DNA from 3 places in the Massilia scottii genome. Region 2 is predicted to be linked to each of the others. Evidence: predicted binding sites of a transcription regulator. Region 2 holds the regulator's gene; each other region holds the start of a gene.
What was found. Region 2 encodes FliA, which starts transcription of late flagellar genes. Its sites were predicted from a motif close to CTAAAGTTTNNNNNNNNNNNGCCGNTA; they were not measured.
Positions count from the first base shown of each region.

Region 1: the regulator FliA is predicted to act here: its motif matches at 778-804, upstream of RBA41_RS24750 (flagellin N-terminal helical domain-containing protein).
Region 3: the regulator FliA is predicted to act here: its motif matches at 887-913, upstream of RBA41_RS24755 (flagellin N-terminal helical domain-containing protein).

Region 1 covers NZ_JAVCWM010000022.1:23,102-29,307, reverse strand. Annotated here, with positions in the region: gene RBA41_RS24755 (flagellin N-terminal helical domain-containing protein) at 1-581, shown strand, start outside; gene RBA41_RS24750 (flagellin N-terminal helical domain-containing protein) at 905-2,347, shown strand; gene RBA41_RS24745 (flagellar protein FlaG) at 2,419-2,790, shown strand; gene fliD (flagellar filament capping protein FliD) at 2,946-4,955, shown strand; gene fliS (flagellar export chaperone FliS) at 4,982-5,428, shown strand; gene RBA41_RS24730 (flagellar protein FliT) at 5,438-5,764, shown strand; gene fliK (flagellar hook-length control protein FliK) at 5,776-6,206, shown strand, end outside.
Region 2 covers NZ_JAVCWM010000007.1:297,061-305,999, forward strand. Annotated here, with positions in the region: gene RBA41_RS12615 (DUF6328 family protein) at 1-134, opposite strand, end outside; gene flhB (flagellar biosynthesis protein FlhB) at 295-1,473, shown strand; gene flhA (flagellar biosynthesis protein FlhA) at 1,470-3,554, shown strand; gene RBA41_RS12630 (ParA family protein) at 3,662-4,684, opposite strand; gene flhF (flagellar biosynthesis GTPase FlhF) at 5,311-6,636, shown strand; gene RBA41_RS12640 (MinD/ParA family ATP-binding protein) at 6,674-7,456, shown strand; gene RBA41_RS12645 (RNA polymerase sigma factor FliA) at 7,472-8,203, shown strand; gene RBA41_RS12650 (flagellar motor protein) at 8,185-8,931, shown strand; gene motD (flagellar motor protein MotD) at 8,935-8,939, shown strand, end outside.
Region 3 covers NZ_JAVCWM010000022.1:29,385-38,323, forward strand. Annotated here, with positions in the region: gene RBA41_RS24755 (flagellin N-terminal helical domain-containing protein) at 1-785, opposite strand, end outside; gene RBA41_RS24760 (flagellin N-terminal helical domain-containing protein) at 1,174-2,616, opposite strand; gene RBA41_RS24765 (hypothetical protein) at 3,006-3,989, shown strand; gene RBA41_RS24770 (hypothetical protein) at 4,214-5,233, shown strand; gene RBA41_RS24775 (LbetaH domain-containing protein) at 5,303-5,950, opposite strand; gene RBA41_RS24780 (GNAT family N-acetyltransferase) at 5,959-6,591, opposite strand; gene RBA41_RS24785 (DegT/DnrJ/EryC1/StrS family aminotransferase) at 6,588-7,748, opposite strand; gene rfbC (dTDP-4-dehydrorhamnose 3,5-epimerase) at 7,770-8,330, opposite strand; gene RBA41_RS24795 (class I SAM-dependent methyltransferase) at 8,330-8,939, opposite strand, start outside.

The DNA.
Region 1 (6,206 bases), on a different contig from region 2:
TCACCGCCCGGCTGAACGACACCAACAGCGGCCTGGTCCTGACCAACGCTTCCGGTAACAACATTACGCTGGCTAACAACAGTGCGGCCGCTTCGGTAACCGTCGGCTCGATCGACTCGGCCGGCGTCACCGGCACCACCGCCGCTGTCGCCACCGGCGCCACCTCGACCTCGATGGGTTATGTGTCGATGAACTCGGACAAGGGTTTCTCGATCGGCAGCAGCGGTTCGACCGCCTTTACCGCCGGCGGCGCCGCCAAGCTCAATACCGTCTCCGGTATCGACGTCTCGACCGCCAAGGGCGCGTCCGACGCACTGAAAGTGCTGGACTCGGCCCTGGCCAACGTCAACAGCCAGCGCGCTTCGTTCGGCGCACTGCAGTCGCGCTTCGAAACGGCTGTCACCAACCTGCAGTCGACCTCCGAAAACCTGTCCGCCTCGCGCAGCCGGATTCAGGATACCGACTTCGCTTCGGAAACAGCCAAACTGACGCGCGGCCAGATTCTGCAACAGGCAGGTACCGCGATGCTGGCCCAGGCTAACTCGCTGCCGAACGGCGTGCTGTCCCTGCTGCGCGGTTAAGCACCAGGTAGCGCCAAGTAATAACAGCCTTGCATCCCCGGTCGGCCCCTGGCCGGCTGGGGATTTTCACTTCAGCAGCAAATCCCGGCAGTAAATTCTTGCCTCACATGCAATAAGGCGGTGGCGTCATGCCCGCTTATTCGCTTCCCTGGCCTCGTATTGAGGCCCAACATAAAAAATATACCTCCATCCCTCCCTAAACTTTCCCAAACGCAATCCGTTATATATAAGGACTGCGGTGTGATTGTCCCGGACCGAAGGGGCAGACCAAAGCGAAGGCAAGTTGCCAACATGTACAAGTAGTATCTGCAAGGAGTATTACCATGAGCGTCATCAATACCAACGTCGCATCGCTGAATGCACAACGCAATCTGGGCACCTCGGCCTCCTCGCTGGCGACTTCGCTGCAACGCCTCTCTTCCGGCTTGCGTATTAACAGCGCCAAGGACGATGCCGCCGGCCTGGCCATTTCGGAACGCTTCACCTCCCAGATCCGCGGTCTCGATCAGGCCAAGCGCAATGCCAACGACGGCGTGTCGATGCTGCAAACGGCTGAAGGCTCCCTGCAATCGACCGGTAACATCCTGCAGCGTGTGCGCGAACTGGCTGTCCAGTCCTCGAATGCGACGAACTCCGCCGGCGACCGCAAGGCGATCCAGGCTGAGGTTGGTCAACTGTTGTCGGAAGCCGACCGTATCTCCCAGACCTCGGAATTCAACGGCCTGAAACTGCTCGACGGCAGCTTCGGTACCGCCACCTTCCAGGTTGGCGCCAATGCCGGCCAGACGATCCAGGCCACCACCGCCAACTTCCGCACCAACAACTACGGTAACAACGAGTTGTCGGAAAAAGCGCCAACCACCCTGGCCACCACCGGCACCGCCTACACCGCCGGCTCGTTCGCCCTGCAAGGCCTGGCCACCTCGAACATCGCCGTGACCGCGACCGATACCGCCCAGTCGCTGGCTTCGACCATCAATGGCGCCACCTCGACCACCGGTGTGACCGCCACTGCCAAGACCGAAGAAGCGGTCAGCCTGACCGCCGCCGGCGTGTACTCGCTGGCTGTCACGTCCGATAACAGCACTGCCGCCAACGTCACCTTCACCGTTGGCGCCGCACTCAACGCTTCCGGCCTGGCATCGGCCGTCAGCGCCTTTAACGATGTGTCGTCGAAAACCGGCGTGACCGCCAAGCTCAATGATGCCAACAACGGCCTGGTCCTGACCAACTCCGCTGGTAACAACATTACCCTGGCTAACAACAGCGCGGCCGCTTCGGTGACCGTCGGCTCGATCGACTCGGCCGGCGTTACCGGCACCACCGCCGCTGTCGCCACCGGCGCTACTTCGACCTCGATGGGTTATGTGTCGATGAACTCGGACAAGGGTTTCTCGATCGGCAGCAGCGGTTCGACCGCCTTTACCGCCGGCGGCGCCGCCAAGCTCAATACCGTCTCCGGTATCGATGTCTCGACCGCCAAGGGCGCGTCCGATGCGCTGAAAGTGCTGGACTCGGCCCTGGCCAACGTCAACAGCCAGCGCGCTTCGTTCGGCGCACTGCAGTCGCGCTTCGAAACGGCCGTCACCAACCTGCAGTCGACGTCGGAAAACCTGTCTGCCTCGCGCAGCCGGATTCAGGATACCGACTTCGCTTCGGAAACAGCCAAACTGACGCGCGGCCAGATCCTTCAGCAGGCAGGTACCGCGATGCTGGCCCAGGCCAACTCGCTGCCGAACGGCGTGCTGTCCCTGCTGCGCGGCTGATCGGCCCCGCTTCGTTACACTCCCCGGCCGCTTTTTGCGCGCCGGGGAATTTTCGTTAAAGGAATACGGTCATGGAACTTCGCCCCTTGGACAACACCGCAGCCGCTGCTCCGCTGCGCCCGGCCGCCCCCGAGAGCGGCGCGGCCACCGCCGCCAGCCGGACGGCACCGCCGGCCGCCGCCGGCAAGACCGAGGCCGCCAGGGAAGCGGCCGAACCCGACCCGGCCGAAGTGACCAAGGTGGTCGGCGAAATCAACGTGGCGATGCAGGCGCTGTCGCGCAATATCGAGTTTTCGATCGATGCCGACAGCAAGCGCACGGTGGTCAAGGTGATCGACCAGACCACCAAGGAAGTGATCCGCCAGATGCCTACCGCCGAGGCGCTCGAGATCGGCAAGGCGCTGGAAAAAGTCCAGGGTTTGCTGATCAGGCAGGTCGCCTGAACCCATCCGTACGGCCCATCGTTAGATGCCGGCAAGAATTGATGCAAATAGGCATAAATCGGGGATAAACCGAACAAGCACCGGATTACCCCTCTAAAGTATGGATAGAAGATGCCGTTAACTTAGTATATTCATGCTTTTACCAGGAGGCGTTCGTGGCCATTTCATCCGTCAGTTCAGGCGGCTCTATCGACGTCAACGACATCGTCAATAAACTGATGATGGCGGAGAGCCGGCCTTTCGTCGCCATGCAGGACAAGGAAAAGGCGTACACGGCCAAGTTGTCGGCCTACGGTGCCCTCAGCGGCGCCCTGGGCGGCTTCCAGACCGCCGTCAGCGGCTTGTCCGACCCGACCAAGTTCAAGACTGTCGGCGCCTCCTCGTCCGATCCGGCCGTGCTCACCGCAAGCGCCGCCAAGGATACCGTCAAGGGCAGCTACAGCGTCAACGTGACCCAGTTGTCGCAGGCGCAGACGCTGACCGCGGCCGGCCAGGCCAGCACCACGGCGCTGATCGGCAGCGGCGCGGCCACCACGCTCACCTTCGAATTCGGCAGCATCACGGGCGGCACCCTGACCAACGGCGCCTACACCGGCGCCGCGTTTGCCCAGGATGCCACGCGCTCGGCGCGCACCGTGACCATCGATTCGAGCAACAACTCGCTGCAAGGCATCCGTGACGCCATCAACAAGGCCAACGTGGGCGTAACCGCCAGCATCATTTCGGATGGCAGCGCCAGCCCCAACCGCCTGGTGCTGACCTCGTCGCAGACCGGCGAAACGTCGAGCATGCGCATCGGCGTGTCGGGCGACGCCGACATCGGCAACCTGCTGGGATATGCCGCCGACGGCACCCAGAACATGACGCAGAACAGCGCGGCGCAAAACACCAAGCTGTCGATCAACGGCGTGGCCATCAGCAGCCCGGGCAACAATGTCTCGGAAGCGATCCAGGGCGTGACCATCAGCGCGCTCAAGATCGGCACCAGCACCGTCAACATCACCAGCGACAGCACGGGCGCGAAGACGGCGCTGAACAATTTCATCAAGTCGTATAACGAACTCAACAGCACGATCGCCGGCCTGACCACGGCCCCCAAGGCCAGCGAAGGCAAGAGCGCCGGCGTGCTGCTGGGCGACTCGACCACGCGCAACCTGCAATCGAGCCTGCGCAAGATGTTCTTCACCCCGGTGCCGGGCATGGATGGCGACATCAGCAGCATGAGCCAGCTCGGCGTGTCGTTCCAGGCCGACGGTTCGCTCAAGCTCGACAATACCAAGCTGCAGAAAGCCCTCGACAGCAACCTGGAAGACGTTTCCAAGCTGCTCAGCACGGTCGGCTCGACCACGGACAGCCTGGTCAGCTTCGTCAGCTCCACCACCAACAGCACGGTCGGCACCAAGAACCTGGTGATCAGCCAGCTGGCGACCCAGGGCAGCGCCAAGGGCAGCGTCGCCGCCGACACCAGCATCACCAAGGGTGTCAACGACCAGTTGTCGCTGACCATCAACGGCGTGACCTCGAGCGCCACCCTGCTGGCCGGTAACTATTCGGCGGCCAGCCTGGCCAGCCACGTGCAGTCGATCATCAACGGCGCGGTCGGCGCGACGGGCGCCAGCGCCACCAGCGGCACCGGCGTGTCGGTCAAGCAGGAAGCCGGGATCTTCACGATCACCTCGAACAAATACGGCTCGACCTCGAAAGTGGGCATCAGCGGCAGCGCCGCGGCGAGCCTGCTGGGCACCCAGACCCTGGTCGACGGGCTCGACGTGGCCGGCACCATCGGCGGCGCGGCCGCCACCGGCAGCGGCCAGAACCTGACCGGCAACGCCGGCTCGGCCAGCTCGGGAATCCAGGTGCAGATCACCGGCGGCGCCATCGGCGAGCGCGGCACCGTGAATATCTCGAAAGGGGCCGGCGCCCAATTTACCGAGCTGATCGACAGCTTTCTCAGCAGCAAGGGCACGATTCCGAGCAAGAACGCCGGCATCAACGCCAGCCTGGCCGATATCGCCAAGCAGCGCGTGGCACTCAATGTGCGCCTGGCCCAGACCGAAAAAGACTTGCGCCGGCAATATTCATCGCTCGACGTGACCCTCTCGGGCATGAGTTCGACCAGCAACTTCCTTGCGCAGCAGCTCGCCGCCCTTAGCAACCTTCGATAGCGTACGACAGAAAGAGGACATTAATTATGTTTGGATCTCCCAACAGGGGCGCGAGCAGCTATGCCAAGGTCGGCCTGGAAACCAGCGTGGTGGCGGCGTCCCCGCACAAACTGATCGTCATGCTGTTCGACGGCGCCCTGGTGGCGGTGCTCAGCGGTCTGATGCACATGAAGTCGGGCAATATTCCGGAAAAAGGCAAGGCGATCTCGAAAGCCATCCAGATCATCGACAATGGCTTGCGCGCCAGCCTCGACAAGAAAGCCGGCGGCCAGATCGCCGAGAACCTCGATTCGCTGTACGAATACATGAGCGCGCGCCTGCTGGCCGCGAACCTGAAGAACGATATCGAGATCATGGTCGAAATCCAGGGCTTGCTGACCGAGCTGCGCGAGACCTGGAACGCCATCGGCGCCGCACCGGCCGCCATTCCCGACGTCGCGCCAGTGCGCATTTCCAACCTTGTGAGTGCCTGAACCATGACCATGACCAACGATGACGTGCTGTCGACCTACGAAGCGATGCTGGCCCTGTCCGAACAGATGGTGGCCGCCGCCGAAAGCGGCGAGTGGGACGAACTGAGCCTGCTCGAAAAACGGGTCGGCGCCCACGTGCGCACCCTGGAAGCGAATGACAGGCAGATCGTGCTCGAAGGCGCCAGCCGCGTCAAGAAAGTGGCGATCATCAAGCAGCTGCTGGCCTACGACCGCATCATCCGCGACCTGACCACCCCGTGGATGGCGCAACTGTCGCAACTGATCAACAGCAGCGGCACCGCGCGCCGTCTGAATAACGCCTACGGCGGCGTCTAGTCGCGCTCGCGATGCTGGCGCGCACGGACGGCCCGGCGGTGCATGCGGTCGGCAAGGTCGACCCGGCCCGGCCCGCGCTCGGCGTCGGCGACATCCGCCAGGAAGCGCTCGCGCGCGTGCTGTCGACCCAGGTCGGCCAGTCGATGCAGGTGGCGATCCTGTCGAAGTTTCAAGACGGCACCTTCCTGGTGCGCGTGGCGGGCGAACAGGCCCGCATGAGCCTGCCGCAGGGCGCGGAAGCCGGCACCGAGATGCCGATGACCCTGGTAGCGGTCAATCCCCGTCCCCAGTTCCGCCTCGATAACCAGCCCGCCGCTACCGCCCAGACACCCTTGCCCGGCGCCGCCGGCCAGGCCCTGCCCGGCGGCGCCACGCCCGACCGCGCGCCGCTCCAGGCCCCCGTGCTGCCGCAGGCGCAGCCGCAGGAAAGCAAGGGCGCCAA
Region 2 (8,939 bases):
AGAAACGCGGTCAACATCTGTGCCCCCGGCAGCAGGATGCGCTGCTCGCTGAGCATGTCGGAAAAGTCGCCATCTTCCTTGAGGTCGGCCGCGACGAGCGGCTCTTGGGGATCGGACGGAACCAGCGAATTCATGGTGTTCGTGTAGAAGTTGATAATTTTTAATTATACGAGAGCCCGCGCAAGAGCCCCGTTCGCCTGCCACCACCCGAATTGAGCCCTGTTTGCCGCCTTAATCGCTGGATAGCTCTAGAGCAATTTCGCGAATAATGGCATCTGTTAACGGGAGCCTGGCATGTCAGACAGTAGCGACGCAGAAAAGACAGAAGCAGCGTCACCCAAGCGATTGGAGCAGGCGCGCGAAGAAGGCGACGTGCCCCGCTCGCGTGAAGTGGCGACGTTTACGGTCCTGATGACGGCCGGCTGCACCCTGTGGTTCTTCGGCGCCGGCATCGCACGCCAGCTGAACGCGACCATGGTGTCGGGCCTGAGCATGGACCGCGAGCAAATCTTCAACCCCAACGCCATGATCCTGCGCGTGGCCGGCGATATCGCCCAGGTCATGCTGGCATGCCTGCCGCTGGCCATCGCCATCATGATCGTGGCGCTCGCTTCGCCCCTGCTGATCGGCGGCTGGCTGTTCAGCAGCAAGTCGTTCATGCCCAAATTCAGCAAGCTCAACCCCATGCGCGGCCTGACCAACATGGTCTCCACCAACGCGCTGGTCGAATTGCTCAAGGCGATCGCCAAGACCATCGTGGTCGGCACCATCGCCTGGATGGTCGTGATGAGCCAGAAAGACGCCGTCATCGGCCTGGCCGTCGAGCCCCTGAAAAGCGGCAGCGTCCACATGATCGACCTGATCGGTTCGGCGTTTTTGTTCATCGTCGGCGGCCTCGGCATCGTGGCCGCGATCGACGGTCCGTACCAGATCTGGCACTACGCGAACAAGCTCAAGATGACGCGCCAGGAAATGATCCAGGAGTCGAAAGAGTCGGACGGCAATCCCCAGATCAAGGGCAAGATTCGCCAGATGCAGCGCGAAATGTCGCAGCGCCGCATGATGGCCGACGTACCGACCGCCGACGTGGTGGTCACCAACCCGACCCACTATGCGGTGGCGCTGAAGTACGCCGATGGCCAGCGCGGCGCGCCGCGCGTGGTGGCCAAGGGCAGCGATGAAGTGGCGGCCCGCATCCGCGAACTGGCCAAGGAAAACAATGTGGCCCTGCTGGAAGCGCCGGCCCTGGCCCGTGCGCTGCACAAGCACACCGAGATCGGCGACGAGATTCCGGAAGCGCTGTACTCGGCGGTGGCGGAAGTGCTGGCGTATGTGTTCCAGCTGCGCGCCTACAAGAACGATGGCGGCACCTACCCCGACCGGCCGACCAGGCTGCGCGTACCGCCCGAGCTCGACCCGCATGACCCGGCATCGCAAACCAAACCTGAACCGAAGAACGGAGCCACACCATGAACCGCCTGAACGTGCCGTCCTGGTTAAGTGGAATGAAAGGCGGCGGCAACGCCCTGGCGGCGCCGGCCATCATCATCATGCTGCTGATGATGATGATCCTGCCGCTGCCGGCCTTCGTGCTGGACGTGTTCTTCAGTTTCAACATCGCCCTGTCGGTCATCGTGCTGCTGACCAGCCTGTACACGGTCAAGCCGCTCGACTTCATGGCCTTCCCGACCATCCTGCTGGTGTCGACCATGCTGCGCCTGTCGCTCAACGTGGCCTCGACCCGTATCGTGCTGACCGAAGGCCACACCGGCGGCGCCGCGGCCGGCAAGGTGATCGAAGCCTTCGGCCACTTCCTGATCGGCGGCAACTACACGGTCGGTATCGTCGTGTTTATCATTCTGACCATTATTAACTTTACCGTCGTCACCAAGGGTGCCGGCCGGATCGCCGAAGTGGGCGCCCGTTTCGCCCTGGACGCGATGCCGGGTAAACAGATGGCGATCGACGCCGACCTCAACGCCGGCCTGATCGCCGAAGACGAAGCGCGCCGCCGCCGTACCGAAGTCGCCCAGGAAGCCGAATTCTACGGCGCCATGGACGGTGCCAGCAAATACGTGCGCGGCGATGCCGTGGCCGGCATCATGGTTACCGTCATCAACGTGATCGGTGGCTTGCTGGTTGGTATCTTGCAGCATGATATGGCCTTCGGCGAAGCGGCCAAGACCTACACCCTGCTGGCCATCGGTGATGGCCTGGTGGCGCAGATTCCATCGCTGATCATCTCGACCGCGGCCGGTATCGTGGTCTCGCGCGTGGCCAGCGACCAGGACATCGGCACCCAGCTGGTGCGCCAGTTGTTCGCCAAGCCGGAAGTGCTGTATATCACCGCCGCGATCATCGGCGGCATGGGTTTGATTCCTGGCATGCCGAACCTGGTCTTCCTGCTGCTGGCCGGCGCGCTGGCGGGCATCGCTTATCTGATCCACAAGAAGGCCAAGGCGCCGCCGCCGGAAGAAGTCGAAGCGCCGGCCCCGGTTGCCGCGCCCGAGCAGGAAGAAGCCAGCTGGCAAGACATCATGCCGGTCGATACGCTGGGGCTGGAAGTCGGGTATCGCCTGATTCCGCTGGTCGACAAGACCCAGGGCGGCGAACTGCTCAAGCGCATCAAAGGCATTCGCAAGAAATTCGCGCAGGAAGTCGGTTTCCTGGCGCCACCGGTACACATCCGCGACAACCTGGAGCTGAAACCGTCGGCCTACCGCATCACGCTCAAGGGTGTGGAAGTGGGCAGCGGCGAGTCGATGAACGGGCAGTTCCTGGCGATCAATCCGGGCATGGCCAGCGGCAACCTGCCTGGCCTGGTGACCACCGATCCGGCGTTCGGCCTGCCTGCGGTGTGGATCGATGCCGGGCTGCGCGATGAGGCGCAGAGCATGGGCTATACCGTGGTCGATGCCGGTACTGTGGTGGCAACGCACCTGAATCATTTGATCACGACGCACGCGTCGGAATTGCTGGGCCGGGCCGAAGTGCAGGCACTGCTCGATCATCTGGCCAAGGAAGCGCCGAAGCTGGTGGAAGACCTGGTGCCGAAGCTGGTGTCGCTGTCGACCTTGCAGAAAGTGTTGCAGAATTTGCTGGTCGAAGGCGTGCACATCCGTGATATGCGCACCGTGATCGAAACCCTGGCCGAATATGCTCCGCAGACCCAGGACCCGGCCGACCTGACCGCCGTGGTAAGGATTGCGCTGGGGCGGGCGATTGTGCAGCAGTTGTTCCCGGGCACGAATGAATTGTCGGTGATGACCCTGGATAACCGGCTTGAGCGGCTGTTGATGCAGGCGCTGGGGACCAATGGCGATGGCGCCGGAATCGAACCTGGCCTGGCCGATACGATTGCGCAGCAGGCCGGCGCGGCGGCGGCGCAGCAGGAACAGATGGGACTGACGCCGGTGCTGCTGGTGCCGGGTCCGTTGCGGGCGATGCTGTCGCGCTTCCTGCGCCGGGCCTTGCCGCAGCTGAAGGTGCTGTCGCACAATGAGATTCCGGAGACCAAGACCATTCATGTGACCAGTCTGGTGGGGGCGCAGTAAGGAATCCGGAATGTGACTGTGGCGAGGGAAACGCAATTTCCGTGTCATGGGCACCGGGCAATGGCGAGAAAAACGACGATTGACGGACCCTCAACACAAAGGCGTCCTTAGATTTCCAGGTCAATCCGCTCCGCAATCTTTTCCGCCAACTGCGTGAAGTCCTTTTTGGCGTCCTGCACCGCGCCAAAATGGCTGCCGATCGCGCCATCGGCCGAGGTGAGGTTGAAAATGGGTTTTCGGCGCTCGTGAGCAATGTGGATCAGGCTGCGGTAATGTTTAATTGTTGCCAAGCAATTAAGATCGTCCTCCTCCTCGTCCCGCGTCTCGGCAAGTGCCGGTTCATTTAATATGAACTCGCGATATGCCGCCGGAATGCGTTGCGACCATCTGTCGACAATGCTCACGGGCCTGCCCAAGTACATGTTGAGTTGCTGGCGCATGTAGCCGATCGGCTGCATGTGGCGATCAGGCGGCTTGAAATCGATAAGGCTGCTATTCTCACCGCGTGCATTCCAATTAGCCACTCTTTCATGCCAGGAACTTTTCCAGTTGCGAAGCGTCGGTCCAAGGCTTTTCAGGCTCATCAGCGAAGGTAAATCGGTCCCTAAAGGAATTGCGACATAGTCGGTAGCAATCAGAACTGAACGATTGATGGCACCGAGGTTCGGCCCGCTATCCACCAGAATAATATCCGCCCGCACTTGATCAGCCGCCATTTGCAGGACGCGCCAGAACGAGCTGAGTATTTGCATCGGTCGGTAAGGATTTTTATCGCCGAGGCTGCTGCGCCACGCTGCCGAAAGCGTATCTTCAAACGCTGAGAGCTCGATATCGCCTGGGAGTAAATACAACTCAGGCGTGATGCGCTGAAGAATGGGTTCTGCAATATCCCCCTCGTCAGTCAGCGCTTTGACACATTGATAGATTGTCGACCCTGCGTATTGTTTTTCCCAGAGTGCCTCTATCTTATTTTCGTCAAGTAAAGTGGAGGTGAGGGTGGCTTGCGGATCCGCATCCACGACGACCACCCTCTTACCCAGACGGGAAAACATCCAAGCTAAGTGATATATCAAGGAAGTTTTGCCTACTCCTCCTTTGTTATTGAAAAAAGTCAACACAGGCGTACTCATGATTTCCCTCGCAGAACACAGACCACCGCGCTTTGGGTAGTCTCGAATTCAGGTACGGGATTGCGTTCGGCACGGTCTGATTCGGTGTCGTTCAGCAGATTGAGCAGATCTTGATCGGTAAGTCTTAGCATGTCTGTTGCCCAAAAGTCACTTACTTGGCATGATTGCGCTCTCATTCGCTCAGCGGACCATGTCGACGGCCACGCGCAGCGCTACCAACGTGATTGGATACTGTGAATTTTTATTGACGTCGCAGCAGTGTTCCTATATGCCGTATGATACGCTACTTGATTCATGGCTCACACTTCAGTCCATATTCCCGGTCCGACGTGCCGTTAAGCTGACGACGCGATTTTCGGCGCCAGTCTTGCGCCGGCCTGGCTGACGTCTCCCATCTTGCCAGTCAGCCAAATTTTTTCTTATGCCAACATTGCGCGTAGCCGGTTTGCTCTCGCTTGCCGGTTTGGATCGAGCCGCGCAGGCGATGAGCGAGGATCTTGCTGCTCCACCGAAATGAACCCCTTTTACCGTCCTTCTCCCTCGATCGTTTCCAAACTGCATCGTCAATAATGGATCCTGTCAGTGCCTCATGTGAGCGCACCCAGCAGGAACCCCAGGAGTTGGCGATGAATGTCAAAAAATTTACGGCTGCAACATCACGCGACGCACTGCGTAAAGTACGCGAAGCGCTCGGGCCCGACGCCGTCATCCTGTCCAACCGTCCGGTCGACGGCGTGGTCGAGATCCTCGCCCTCGCCAGCGACGACGTCGCCTCGATCTCGTCGCCCGCCCACGAATCCGAGATGGCCCAGCCGCGCCCATCCCTGTCGATCCCGCCCGACACCTACGCCAACCGCCGCGCCGCGCCCACGCCAGCCCCGGCCTACGCCGCGCCGGAATCGTTCGACATGTCGATGATGGCCTCGCACATGTCGTCGATGATGCAGCAAGCCATGAATCAGGCCAAGGACAGCGCCAGCGCCGAAATGTCGGGCATGATGAATGAAATCCGCGCCATGCGTGGCTTGATGGAAAGCCAACTGGCCGAAATCGCCTGGGGCACCACCCAGCAGCGCGAGCCGCAAAAAGCCGGCGTGCTGCGCGAAATGCTGGCCGCCGGTTTCTCGGCCAGCCTGTCGCGCTACCTGATCGAAAAACTCCCGGCCGGCAAGGATGCCGCCGAGAGCCTGCGCTGGATCAAAACCGTCCTCGCGCGCAATCTGACCACCATCTCGAACGAAGATGAAATCCTGGAAAAGGGCGGCGTGTTCGCCCTGGTCGGCCCCACCGGCGTGGGCAAGACCACCAGCACCGCCAAGCTGGCCGCGCGCTGCGTGATGCGCCACGGCCCGGAAAAGCTGGCCCTGATCACCACCGACGCCTATCGTATCGGCGGCCACGAACAGCTGCGCATCTACGGCAAGATCCTCGGCGTGATGGTGCACTCGGTCAAGGATGAATCGGACCTGCGCATCGCCCTGAAAGAACTGCGCAACAAGCACACCGTGCTGATCGACACCGTCGGCGTCTCCCAGCGCGACCAGAACGTGGCCGAACAGGTGGCGATGCTGTCCGAGACCGGCGCCGACGTCAAGCGCCTGCTGTGCCTGAACTCGACCTCGACCAACGAAACCCTCAACGAAGTGGTGCGCGCCTACCAGGGCAGCGGCCTGGCCGGCTGCATCATGACCAAACTCGACGAAGCGGCTTCGATCGGCAACGTGCTCGACGTCGTGATCCGCCAGAAACTGAACCTGTTCTACGTCTCGAACGGCCAGCGCGTGCCGGAAGACCTGCACCTGGCCGACCGCAACATGCTGGTCGACCGCGCCTTCCGCCTCAAGCGCGATGCCGCCGCCACCCAGTTTTCGGATGCCGAACTGCCGCTGCTGATGGCCAATACCAGCACCGCCCGCAACGACCGCAGCCTGCGCGAGGTGTCCCTTGGCTAACCACTTCGATTTCGACCAGGCCGAAGGCCTGCGCCGGATGCTGGCCGGGCCCAAGCCGCGCATCGTCACTTTTCTGTCGGCCACGCCCGAAGACGACAAGGGCGCCATGCTGGTCAACCTGGGCGCCTCGCTGGCCCGGGCCGGCAACGACGTGCTCATCGTCGACGCCTGCGACCGCGAATACGGCGTGGCCCAGCGCCTCGGCGTGGCCGACCGCGCCAGCCTGCTGCAGGTGGCGCGCCAGCAGTGCGCGCTGAACCAGATCATCCACCAGGTGCCGCAGGGCTTCGGCGTGGTCAGCATGGCGCGTGCGCGCGGCGGCCCGGACGAAGCGCGGCGCCTGGCCAAGACCTTCGAGGTGCTGGTCAAGCAGACCGGCATCGTCATCGTCGACGGCGAATTCGGCGACGACGACAGCTTTCCGGTGCCGGTCATGGACAGCGCCGAAATCGTGGTCCAGGTCTCCACCAGCGCCGCCTCGATCACGGCCGCCTACGCCCTCATCAAGCGACTTTCGCAACAGTTGGGGCGCCGTCCGTTCGGAATTCTGGTAACGGGCGCATCCGAAGCCGAAGCCAAGGTGGTATACGATAATATGTCATCTGCGGCAAGTCGTTACCTTGCCGTACAGCTCACGTCGATGGGCTCGGTCCCGGCGGACGAATACCTGCACCGGGCCGCGCGCTTGGGCCGGGCCGTGGTCGATGCGTTCCCGCTGGCCGGCGCCTCGGTGGCATTTCGCCAGCTGGCGGGGCGCTTTGCCCTGACAGCCATGCCGCAACTTGGCAGGACAGGGGGGACTTCCCATTTTGGTTCTTAAAACATACTTATAACTATGTACACCGTCAAAGGGAAAGCGGACAAGAACCATTTACTGACGGAGCACATGCCGTTGGTGAAGCGTCTCGCCCACCACATGAAGGCCAAGCTGCCGCCCAGCGTCGAAGTGGACGACCTGATCCAGGCCGGCATGATCGGCCTGCTCGACGCCATCACCCGCTATGAGGAAACCCACGGCGCCCAGTTCGAGACTTATGCCGTGCTGCGCATCCGCGGCGCCATGCTCGACGAACTGCGCAGCAGCGACTGGCTGCCGCGCTCGATGCGCCAGAACATGCGCAAGATCGAAACGGCGATGAGCACCCTGCAGCAACAGCTCGGCCACCCGCCCACCGAATCCGAAGTGGCCAAGAGTCTCAAGCTCTCCCTGGCCGACTACCAGGACATGCTGACCGACGGCGGCGGCCACCAGCTGGTGTACTACGAAGATTTCCACGACAACGAAGGGGGCAACGACAGCTTCCTCGACCGCTATGCGGTGGACGATGCCGATCCGCTGCGCAGCCTGCTCGACGGCGACTTCCGCCATGCCGTCATCGACGCCATCGACAACTTGCCGCCGCGCGAAAAAATCCTCATGGGCCTGTACTACGAAGAAGAACTGAACCTGAAAGAGATCGGGGCCGTCATGGGGGTATCGGAATCGCGCGTGTCGCAATTGCACACCCAGGCGGTCGCGCGCCTGCGGGCGTCCTTGAAGGAGCAGGCGTGGACCGGGCCAGCGTAGCGGGGATCTTCCTGGCGCTGTCGGGCCTGCTGATCGGCCAGGCGCTGGAGGGCGGCAAGCTGTCCTCCCTGGTGCAGCCGGCGGCGTTTGCCATCGTCGTCATCGGCACCGCCGGCGCCGTGCTGCTGCAAAGCGAAGCGTCCACCTTCATGCGCGGCGTGCGCATGCTGCGCTGGGTGTTTTCGCCGCCCCCCAGCCAGCGTGCCGGGCTGGCGCGCGAGATCGCCGTGTGGGGCTTGCATGCGCGGCGCGACGGCCTGCTCTCGCTGGAAAAGTACATGGCCGTCAACAAGGATAAATTCGTGCAGAAGGGCTTGCGCCTGGTGGTCGACGGCATCGCCCCCGACAAGCTGCGCAGCCTGCTGGAGATGGAAGTGACGGCCTACGAATTCGGCGAGCGGCAAGCGGTGAAAATCTGGGAGTCGGCGGCCGGATACTCGCCCACCATCGGCATCCTGGGCGCGGTGCTGGGCCTGATCCACGTGATGGAAAACCTGAGCGACCCGGCCAAGCTGGGCAGCGGCATCGCGGTGGCCTTCGTGTCGACCGTGTATGGCGTCGGGCTGGCCAATATGTTCTTCTACCCGATCGCCAACAAGCTCAAGACCATCGTCGCCGAACGGGTGACCCAGTACGAAATCCTCACCGACGTCTTTCACGACATCGCCAGCGGCGACCACTCGCGCGTGATCGAAGAGCGCGTTGCCTGCCTGCTCTCGCGGCCCTGAGCCATGGC
Region 3 (8,939 bases), on a different contig from region 2:
GTGAAGCTGACGTTGGCGGCGGTGGCGTTATCGGACGTGACGGCCAGCGAATAGACGCCGGCGGCGGTCAGGGTGACCGCTTCTTCGGTCTTGGCCGAGGCGGTCACGCCGGTGGTGGCCGAAGCGCCATTGATGGTCGACGCCAGCGACTGGGCGGTGTCGGTCGCGGTGACGGCGATGTTCGAGGTGGCCAGGCCTTGCAGGGCGAACGAGCCGGCGGTGTAGGCGGTGCCGGTGGTGGCCAGCGTGGTTGGCGCTTTTTCCGACAGTTCGTTGTTGCCGTAGTTATTGGTACGGAAGTTGGCGGTGGTGGCCTGGATGGTCTGGCCGGAATTGGCGCCAACCTGGAAAGTAGCGGTGCCGAAGCTGCCGTCGAGCAGTTTCAGGCCGTTGAATTCGGAGGTCTGCGAGATACGGTCCGCTTCCGACAGCAGCTGGCCGACTTCAGCCTGGATCGCCTTGCGGTCGCCGGCGGAGTTGGTGGCGTTGGACGACTGGACAGCCAGTTCGCGCACACGTTGCAGGATGTTACCGGTCGATTGCAGGGAGCCTTCCGCCGTTTGCAGCATCGACACACCATCGTTGGCATTGCGCTTGGCTTGATCCAGGCCGCGGATTTGCGACGTGAAACGTTCAGAAATGGCCAGGCCAGCCGCATCGTCTTTTGCACTGTTGATACGCAAACCGGAGGACAGGCGCTGCAGCGAAGTCGCCAGGGCGGAGCCGGAGGTGCTCAGGTTACGTTGTGCATTCAGGGACGAGATGTTGGTATTGATGACGCTCATGGTATTACTCCTTGCAGTTACTGCTTATTCATGTTGGCTCCGTGCCGTTTGCCTTGGTGTGCCCCTTTGTTCCGGGACAATCACACCGCAGTCCTTATATGTAACGGATTGCGGTCTGGAAAGTTTAGGGGGATTTCGGGTGTATATTTTTTCTTTTGGGCCTCAAGGCGTGCGCAGGCACGGCGCCAGACGACAGCGTTTCGCCAAACTTGAGGGCAAAATAAATCTATTTGGCGGCTCATGAACGAGGCCAGGAAGAAGATAAGCCGGCATTGCGCCGCGGCTTTATTGCATGTACGACAATGATTTGCTGCTGAAGTGAAACTCCCCAGCCGGCCAGGGGCCGACCGGGGATGCAAGGCTGTTATTACTTGGCGCTACCTGGTGCTTAACCGCGCAGCAGGGACAGCACGCCGTTCGGCAGCGAGTTGGCCTGGGCCAGCATCGCGGTACCTGCCTGCTGAAGGATCTGGCCGCGCGTCAGTTTGGCTGTTTCCGAAGCGAAGTCGGTATCCTGAATCCGGCTGCGCGAGGCAGACAGGTTTTCGGAGGTCGACTGCAGGTTGGTGACAGCCGTTTCGAAGCGCGACTGCAGTGCGCCGAACGAAGCGCGCTGGCTGTTGACGTTGGCCAGGGCCGAGTCCAGCACTTTCAGTGCATCCGATGCGCCCTTGGCGGTCGAGACATCGATACCGGAGACGGTATTGAGCTTGGCGGCGCCGCCGGCGGTAAAGGCGGTCGAACCGCTGCTGCCGATCGAGAAACCCTTGTCTGAGTTCATCGACACATAACCCATCGAGGTCGAAGTAGCGCCGGTGGCGACAGCGGCGGTGGTGCCGGTAACGCCGGCCGAGTCGATCGAGCCGACGGTCACCGAAGCGGCCGCGCTGTTGTTAGCCAGGGTAATGTTGTTACCAGCGGAGTTGGTCAGGACCAGGCCGTTGTTGGCATCATTGAGCTTGGCGGTCACGCCGGTTTTGGACGACACATCGTTAAAGGCGCTGACGGCCGATGCCAGGCCGGAAGCGTTGAGTGCGGCGCCAACGGTGAAGGTGACGTTGGCGGCAGTGCTGTTATCGGACGTGACAGCCAGCGAGTACACGCCGGCGGCGGTCAGGCTGACCGCTTCTTCGGTCTTGGCAGTGGCGGTCACACCGGTGGTCGAGGTGGCGCCATTGATGGTCGAAGCGAGCGACTGGGCGGTATCGGTCGCGGTCACGGCGATGTTCGACGTGGCCAGGCCTTGCAGGGCGAACGAGCCGGCGGTGTAGGCGGTGCCGGTGGTGGCCAGGGTGGTTGGCGCTTTTTCCGACAACTCGTTGTTACCGTAGTTGTTGGTACGGAAGTTGGCGGTGGTTGCCTGGATCGTCTGGCCGGCGTTGGCGCCAACCTGGAAGGTGGCGGTACCGAAGCTGCCGTCGAGCAGTTTCAGGCCGTTGAATTCCGACGTCTGGGAGATACGGTCGGCTTCCGACAACAGTTGACCGACCTCAGCCTGGATCGCCTTGCGGTCGCCAGCGGAGTTCGTCGCATTCGAGGACTGCACAGCCAGTTCACGTACACGCTGCAGAATGTTGCCCGTCGATTGCAAAGAACCTTCAGCCGTTTGCAACATCGAAACGCCGTCGTTGGCATTGCGCTTGGCTTGATCGAGACCGCGGATCTGGGAGGTGAAGCGTTCCGAAATGGCCAGGCCGGCGGCATCGTCCTTGGCGCTGTTAATACGCAAGCCGGAAGAGAGGCGTTGGAGCGAGGTCGACAGTGCGGAGGCCGAGGTGCCCAGATTGCGTTGTGCATTCAGCGATGCGACGTTGGTGTTGATTACGCTCATGGTAATACTCCTTGCAGATACTACTTATTCATGTTGGCAACTTGCCTTCGCTTTGGTCTGCCCCTTCGGTCCGGGACAATCACACCGCAGTCCTTTTTTGTAACGGGTTACCTGGCGGAAAGTTTAGTGATATCAGGCAGGTATATTTTTTATTTCGCCCCTCAAGCGGGCCCGGGTCGGGGCGCTTGACGGCAGCGTCCGCCAGAACTTGAGGGCCAAATAAAGGTAATTGCGGCCCTGTTTTTGCGCTGTGGAACGCTGTCCGGGCGCTCCTGAGTGATGTGGCCTGGATAAAAATGCTATTTCCATACAACATCGTATTTATCCGGAACAGGTAAAATCGCCGCCTGACATTGCCATACAACATTACCCCTTTCGGAAAACTCAACATGGATTACAGCGACAACCCGCCGGACGAGACCGTTTCGCGCGTGAACCTTCTTGCCAACATTGCATTGGCGATCGGCTTCCTCCTTCCCGTCTGGGCAGTCATGAAGGGGAACGGCGACGCCGAGATGGCCGGGGGTTTCATCGGCGGCAGCCTGGTTGCGGTATTCATCATCCTGCTGCTGCTCAAAGGCATCCTGAAGACGCATCCGCCGCTGCGCATGGCATGCGCCAAGCTGGTGGTCGCGATCGTCCTGATATTGATGTCGCTGGGTAAAATCGGCGCGATGAAGCGCGACATCGGCGCGATCCGCGCGGCGAGCCAGAGCCTGGTGGCGACCATGAACGAAAAGGGCGAGCCAAGCGGGCCGGCGGTACCGCAGGCCGCCAGTGAAGAAGCACGCCAGGTGGTGGCGTTCGTCAATGGCGCCGGCGCGCTGCTCAAACGCCAGGTGGCCGAGCGCGAACTGCTGGACAAGGAATTCGAAAAAATCGACATGAGCACCTTGCTGACGCCGCAGACGCTCACCTCGCGCAAGGGAATTGCCGATTCGCGCGCGAAAATGGCGCGCTACGTCGAGCTGATCGACCAGCGCGACAAGATGATCGTCGCCGCCGTCGAGGAAGGCCGCACCTATGTGCGCACGGCCAAGGTGCCGGAACAATACCGCAGCGAATCGAGCGCCAGGGCCAAGGTGGGCGAGGAGACGCTCAAGCACAACGCGGCCTTGTCCGCGGTCGGCAAGGAATTCATCAAGGGGGTGAACGACGTGCTCGACTTCGGCCAGTCGCAGCTCGGCAAAGCGAAGTTCCAGAATGGCAAGCTGATGTTTGCCAGCGAGCGCGACGTCGCCACCTACCGCAGCTTGTCCGCGGCGTTGGAGCAGATTGGCGTGCGCGAAGCGGCGGTGGTCGAGCAATTCAACGCGCATCTGGAAAAGACCAAGCGCGACGCCGCCAGGCAGCTCGGTCCCGCCCTCCGCTAAGACAGCTCAGGACTGGCCAGACAAATCCGACGGCCGAGCTCAGACCTCCGACAACCGGGGTCAGAGCTCTGATTAGAAACATTGTGACATCCGTAGCCCTCCCTGGCAGCAGCACCGCCTGCATCACGCAGAACGGGAGGGCCGGTCACGACGACGCGCGCCGCCAAAAGTCAGGATGGGCTCTTCCATGGCCGTGGCGCCCATGCTGCGCCGGCACAGTCGCCATGCGTGGCGTTTCACTTATCAATTTCAACCGTACAAACATGCATACCGATGAAAAGGCGCTGCAAACGCCGGAGCGCACCGTCAACAGCGTTGCCAATCTCACCCTCGCGGCGGCGATTTTTCTGCCGCGCCTGGCCAATCCTGGCGGGCAGAGCCATGCGCAAATGGCCGGGAAATTATTTGGCGTCGTGCTTGCGGCCGCGATTGTGCTGGGTGCACTCCGGTTTTTCCTGGGGAAACGGCCTGCGCGCCAGATGGTGAGGGCCAAGTTCGTGGTGGCGTTTTTGCTGTTCCTGGCCGGCGTGGGCAATGTGGTGGGAACGCACCAGGACCAGGCGGCAATGAACTCCGCGCAGCGGCAACTGCTAGCGACCATGAACCAGACGGGGCAGCAAGGCAGCGCGCCGGCGCCCGCGCCCGCCAGTGAAGAGGCACGCGAGCTTGTCGCGTTCCTGGATGGGCTAGGTGCCGTGCTCAAGCGCCAGATGGCCGAAGGCGAGCGCTTGGAAAAGGAGTTCGGGAAGATATCCCTGGACGGGCTGACCCCGGAAAGCTTCATGTCGCGCAAGGGTATTGATGCTGCGCGGATACAGATCGTGCGCTTCAGGCAGCTCATCGAACAGCGCGACACGCTGGCCAAGGCGTCCGTCGAGGAAGGCCGGGAATATCTGCGTACGGCGCGCATCCCGGAACGCTATCGCAATATGCAGATGAGCAACGTGGTACGGATTGGCGAGAAGACGCTCGAACTCAACGCGGAGTTGTCCGCGGTTCAGAAGGAAATGATCGACGGCGTGGGTGGCCTGCTCGATTTCGCCCAGTCCCGGCTCGGCAAGATGCAGCTTCACCAACAAACGCTGGTGTTTTCCAGCGACGCCGAACTTGCCACCTACCAACGGCTGTCCGCGGCCCTGGACGATGCCGCAACACGGGAAGCGGCGGTGATTGAGAAATACAATGCCCATCGCCAAAAGATCAGGAACGAGGCCAATACGAGCCTGTCAGCTGGCCTGCGCTGACACCGTGGGCCTGTTTGCCCGTTCAAGAAATGTTTCGAGTCGGAGGTCTGACCCCGATTAAGAAATGTTTTAGAAGCGGAAGAAGTCGTCGATCAGGCGGCGTTTCGATGGCTTGACGGTCAGTTCGCCCGCCGTGCCTGCGAATACCATGCAGTCGCCCGGCGTGTCGCGGTTGATCACGCCGGTGCCCTGCGAGACCGTGGTGTTGTCGCCAACACGGCAGCGCCCGATGATGGCGCTGTTGGGATACAGGATCACGCCTTCCCCCAGCACCGGCGCCACGCCGTGGTTCTTGCCGACCGTGGAATTTTGATACAGCACCAGGTAGTTCCCATACGTCGCCTTGGCCAGCACGATGCCCACCGAGTGCCCAATAAAAAACACCTCCGGCAATGCGATCTCGTAGAACAAATCGATACCGTTGAGCGCCTTGTTGAGCAGGAACAGGCGCGTCGCCACGCCCAGCGCCTCTTCGCTGCGCTCTTCACGCCATATCGTATTCGACAGGAAATACAAATACTGGCAGTACTGGCTCGAATTGAGATAGTTGAATTGCCCCTGCGGCCACATCTTCACCTTGTCGATGCACGCTTGCAGGCGCGCCATCGCCGTGTCCCAATGCGTCGCGATAACGCGCTGCAGCACGGCCGCTTCCATCCCCGGGAAAAAGGTCGTGACCTGTTGGCAGGTGTAAGCGCTCAAGTGTTCGTTCGCCATGCGCTGTTTTACTCCGGTGCCTGATAGCGCATGTACACCAGCGCCGGGGCATCGCTGCCTGCCGTCGGATCTTCAACCCACGTGACCTGGCCGTCCGCGCTGCTGCTGGCCAGCGGCACGCGCTTGACCTCGCCAAAGCCGGCTTTCGCGTAAAACGCCACCGCCGGGTTGTCCGAACGCACCCGCACCCAGGCATCGTCCAGCCCGAGACCCGCGCGCGCCCAGTGCAGCAGCGCCTGCAGCGCGAGCGTCATCAAGCCCTTGCGGCAGTCGCCGCCGCGCACGATGGCGTCAGCCTCCACGTAGCCTTTGTCCCAGTCGATGAATCCCAGCCCCACGTGGCCGACCGGGCGGCCGTCGAGGGTGTCGACCATGAACAGGATCTTGCCGGGATCGCGCGCCACGGCTGTGGCCAGCCAGTTCGCGGTGCGCGTTTCGTGCGAGTCGAATTCGGTCAGGAACGATTTGACGAAGCGGTTGCGCCACTCGCTGAGCAGGCGCGCATCGTCCAGGTTGATGTGGACGCTGGCCGTGGCGATCGGGCGCAGCAGGGCTTCGACCGGCCGGCCCACCGGGATCACCAGGTCGGCCCCGGCACCGGCCGCCTGCTTGTAGGCGGCGAACAGGGCTTGCCCGTTCATGCCGGCGTCCCGGCGGCCGGCGCCCCGGCGGCCGGCGTCCCGGAGAAATACAGGCCGATCTGGCGGCACACTTCATCGACCAGGGCCAGGTCCATGCGCGAGTGCAGCGGCAGGGACAGGATTTCATTGCCGACCCGGTCGGTCACGCTCAGGTCGCCCGCGCGACAGTTTTTCCAGAGCGAAAACCAGTGCCCCGGCTGCCAGTGAATGCCGGTGTCGACGCCGTTTTCCTTCAGAAACTTGCGCAGCTCATCGCGGTCCTCGGCCGGCACGCGGATGTAGTACAGGAACGGATTAACATCGGCAAAGTCGGTCAGCGGGGTACGCACCTGCGTCACGCCGGCCAGCAGCGCGTTGTATTTGATGCAGGCGTCGCGCCGGCTGCTGGCGATCAGCTCCAGCTTGGACAGCTGCGCCAGCCCGATGGCGGCGTGCATATTGAGCATGTGGTAGCGGTAGCCGACGCGTTCGACATCAAACGTCCAGGCGCGCTGGTTCTGGTACATGACCGAGGCCGGCTGCTGCATGCCGAGCAGGCGCAGTTCGTGCACCATGGCCAGTTCTTCCCTGGTTTTCACCACAATCGTGCCGCCGTCGAGGCAGGTGATGGTTTTTACCGGGTCGTGGCTGAACACGCAGATGTCGGAAAAGCTGCCGACCGGTTTACCCTTGTACTTGGACCCGAAGGAATGCGCGGCATCGTGGATCACGCGCAGCTTGTGTATGGCTGCGAATTCGGCGATTTCATCGTGATCGCAGAGGATGCAATCGTAATCCATGACGATGATGGCTTTTGTCTTCGGCGTGACGAGCTTGGCCGCCTGTTTCATGTCGATCGCCAGGGTGGCGTCGAGGCAGTCGCAGAAGACGATTTCGGCGCCCACCCATGAAATTGCCTGGAAGTCGGCCGAGCAGTTAAAGGAAGAGACGATGACCTCATCGCCCGGACCGACCCCGGCGATGAGCAAGGCCACGTGCAGCCCGGCCGTGCCGGTACTCAAGGCGGCCACGTAGCGCTCTTCCGTGCCCAGGATTTCCTTGACCTTGTTTTCAAAACCGGACACGTAGCTGCCCATGCCGAGCCAGCCCATTTCGAGCGATTCGCGGCTGGCGTCGATTTCTTCTTTTTCGATCAGCGGCTTAAATACGGGGATCATGGCAATCCTTCACAAAGCAGGTTAAAGGTTCAGGGTCAGGGCGAGCGTGCGGGCGGCCAGGGTCGGCCATGCCCGGTCATTGTCGGAGATCTTGCGTGATGCGCACACGGGCCAGGGAATGTTCAGCGCCGGATCGTCCCAGCGCAGGCCGCCTGCGGAGGCGGGGCGGAACGGTGTACTCATCTGGTAGAGCACTTCGGTATCGGCTTCCAGGCTCTGGAAGCCATGCGCCATGCCGGCGGGAATGTACAACTGGCGGCGGTTGCCGGCCGACAGTTCGGTGTGGAATTCCTTGCCGTAGGTCGCGGAGCCAGGCCGCAGGTCGACGATGGCGTCGAAGATGGCGCCGCGCGTTACCCGCACCAGCTTGATTTCCTGGTCGGGCGCGCTCTGGAAATGCAGCCCGCGCAGGGTGCCTGGGTGGGGATTCCAGGAAACGCTTTGCTGCACGAAACGCCCCACCAGGCCGTGCCGCGCGAACTCGTCCTCGCAGACGGTGCGGGCAAACAGGCCGCGCTCGTCTTCGACGGGTTCGATGTCGATGAGAAAGGCACCGGCCAGCGGGGTAGGGTGGAATTGCATCAGGCCACCACGTGAATGTGCGGGTTGGCCAGCAGGAATTGCCCGCCCCAGCCGCGGATGCCGGCCATCTGGGTCATCAATTCTTCCTTGATGTTCCACGGCAGGATCAAGAGGTAGTCGGGTTGCGTTTCAAACACCGCCTCGGGCGCGCGCACGGGAATGCGGCTGCCGGGCAAGAGCCGGCCTTGCTTGGCGGGATTGCTGTCGACCACGTAATCGATGATGTCGGTGCCGATGCCGCAGTAGTTGAGCAGGGTATTGCCCTTGGCGGCGGCGCCGTAGGCGGCGATGGTCTTGCCTTCATCCTTGGCGTCGATCAGGAAGCGCTGCAGCGCGCGCTTGGTGGCGCGCATGCGTTCCCCAAAAGCGGCGTAGGTGTCCAGGCGCGCCAGGCCGGCTTCCTGTTCCAGCGCCAGGCAAGCTTCCACTTGCGCCGTGGTGCTGTGCGACGCCGTTTGCAGGCAGGCGTGCACGCGCAGGCTGCCGCCGTGGGTCGGGAGGTGCTCGATGTCGAATACGCGCAGGCCGGCGCGGGCGAACACGGGCATCAGGGCCAGCAGGGACAGGTAGGAATAGTGCTCGTGGTAAATCGTGTCGAATTGCTGGTCG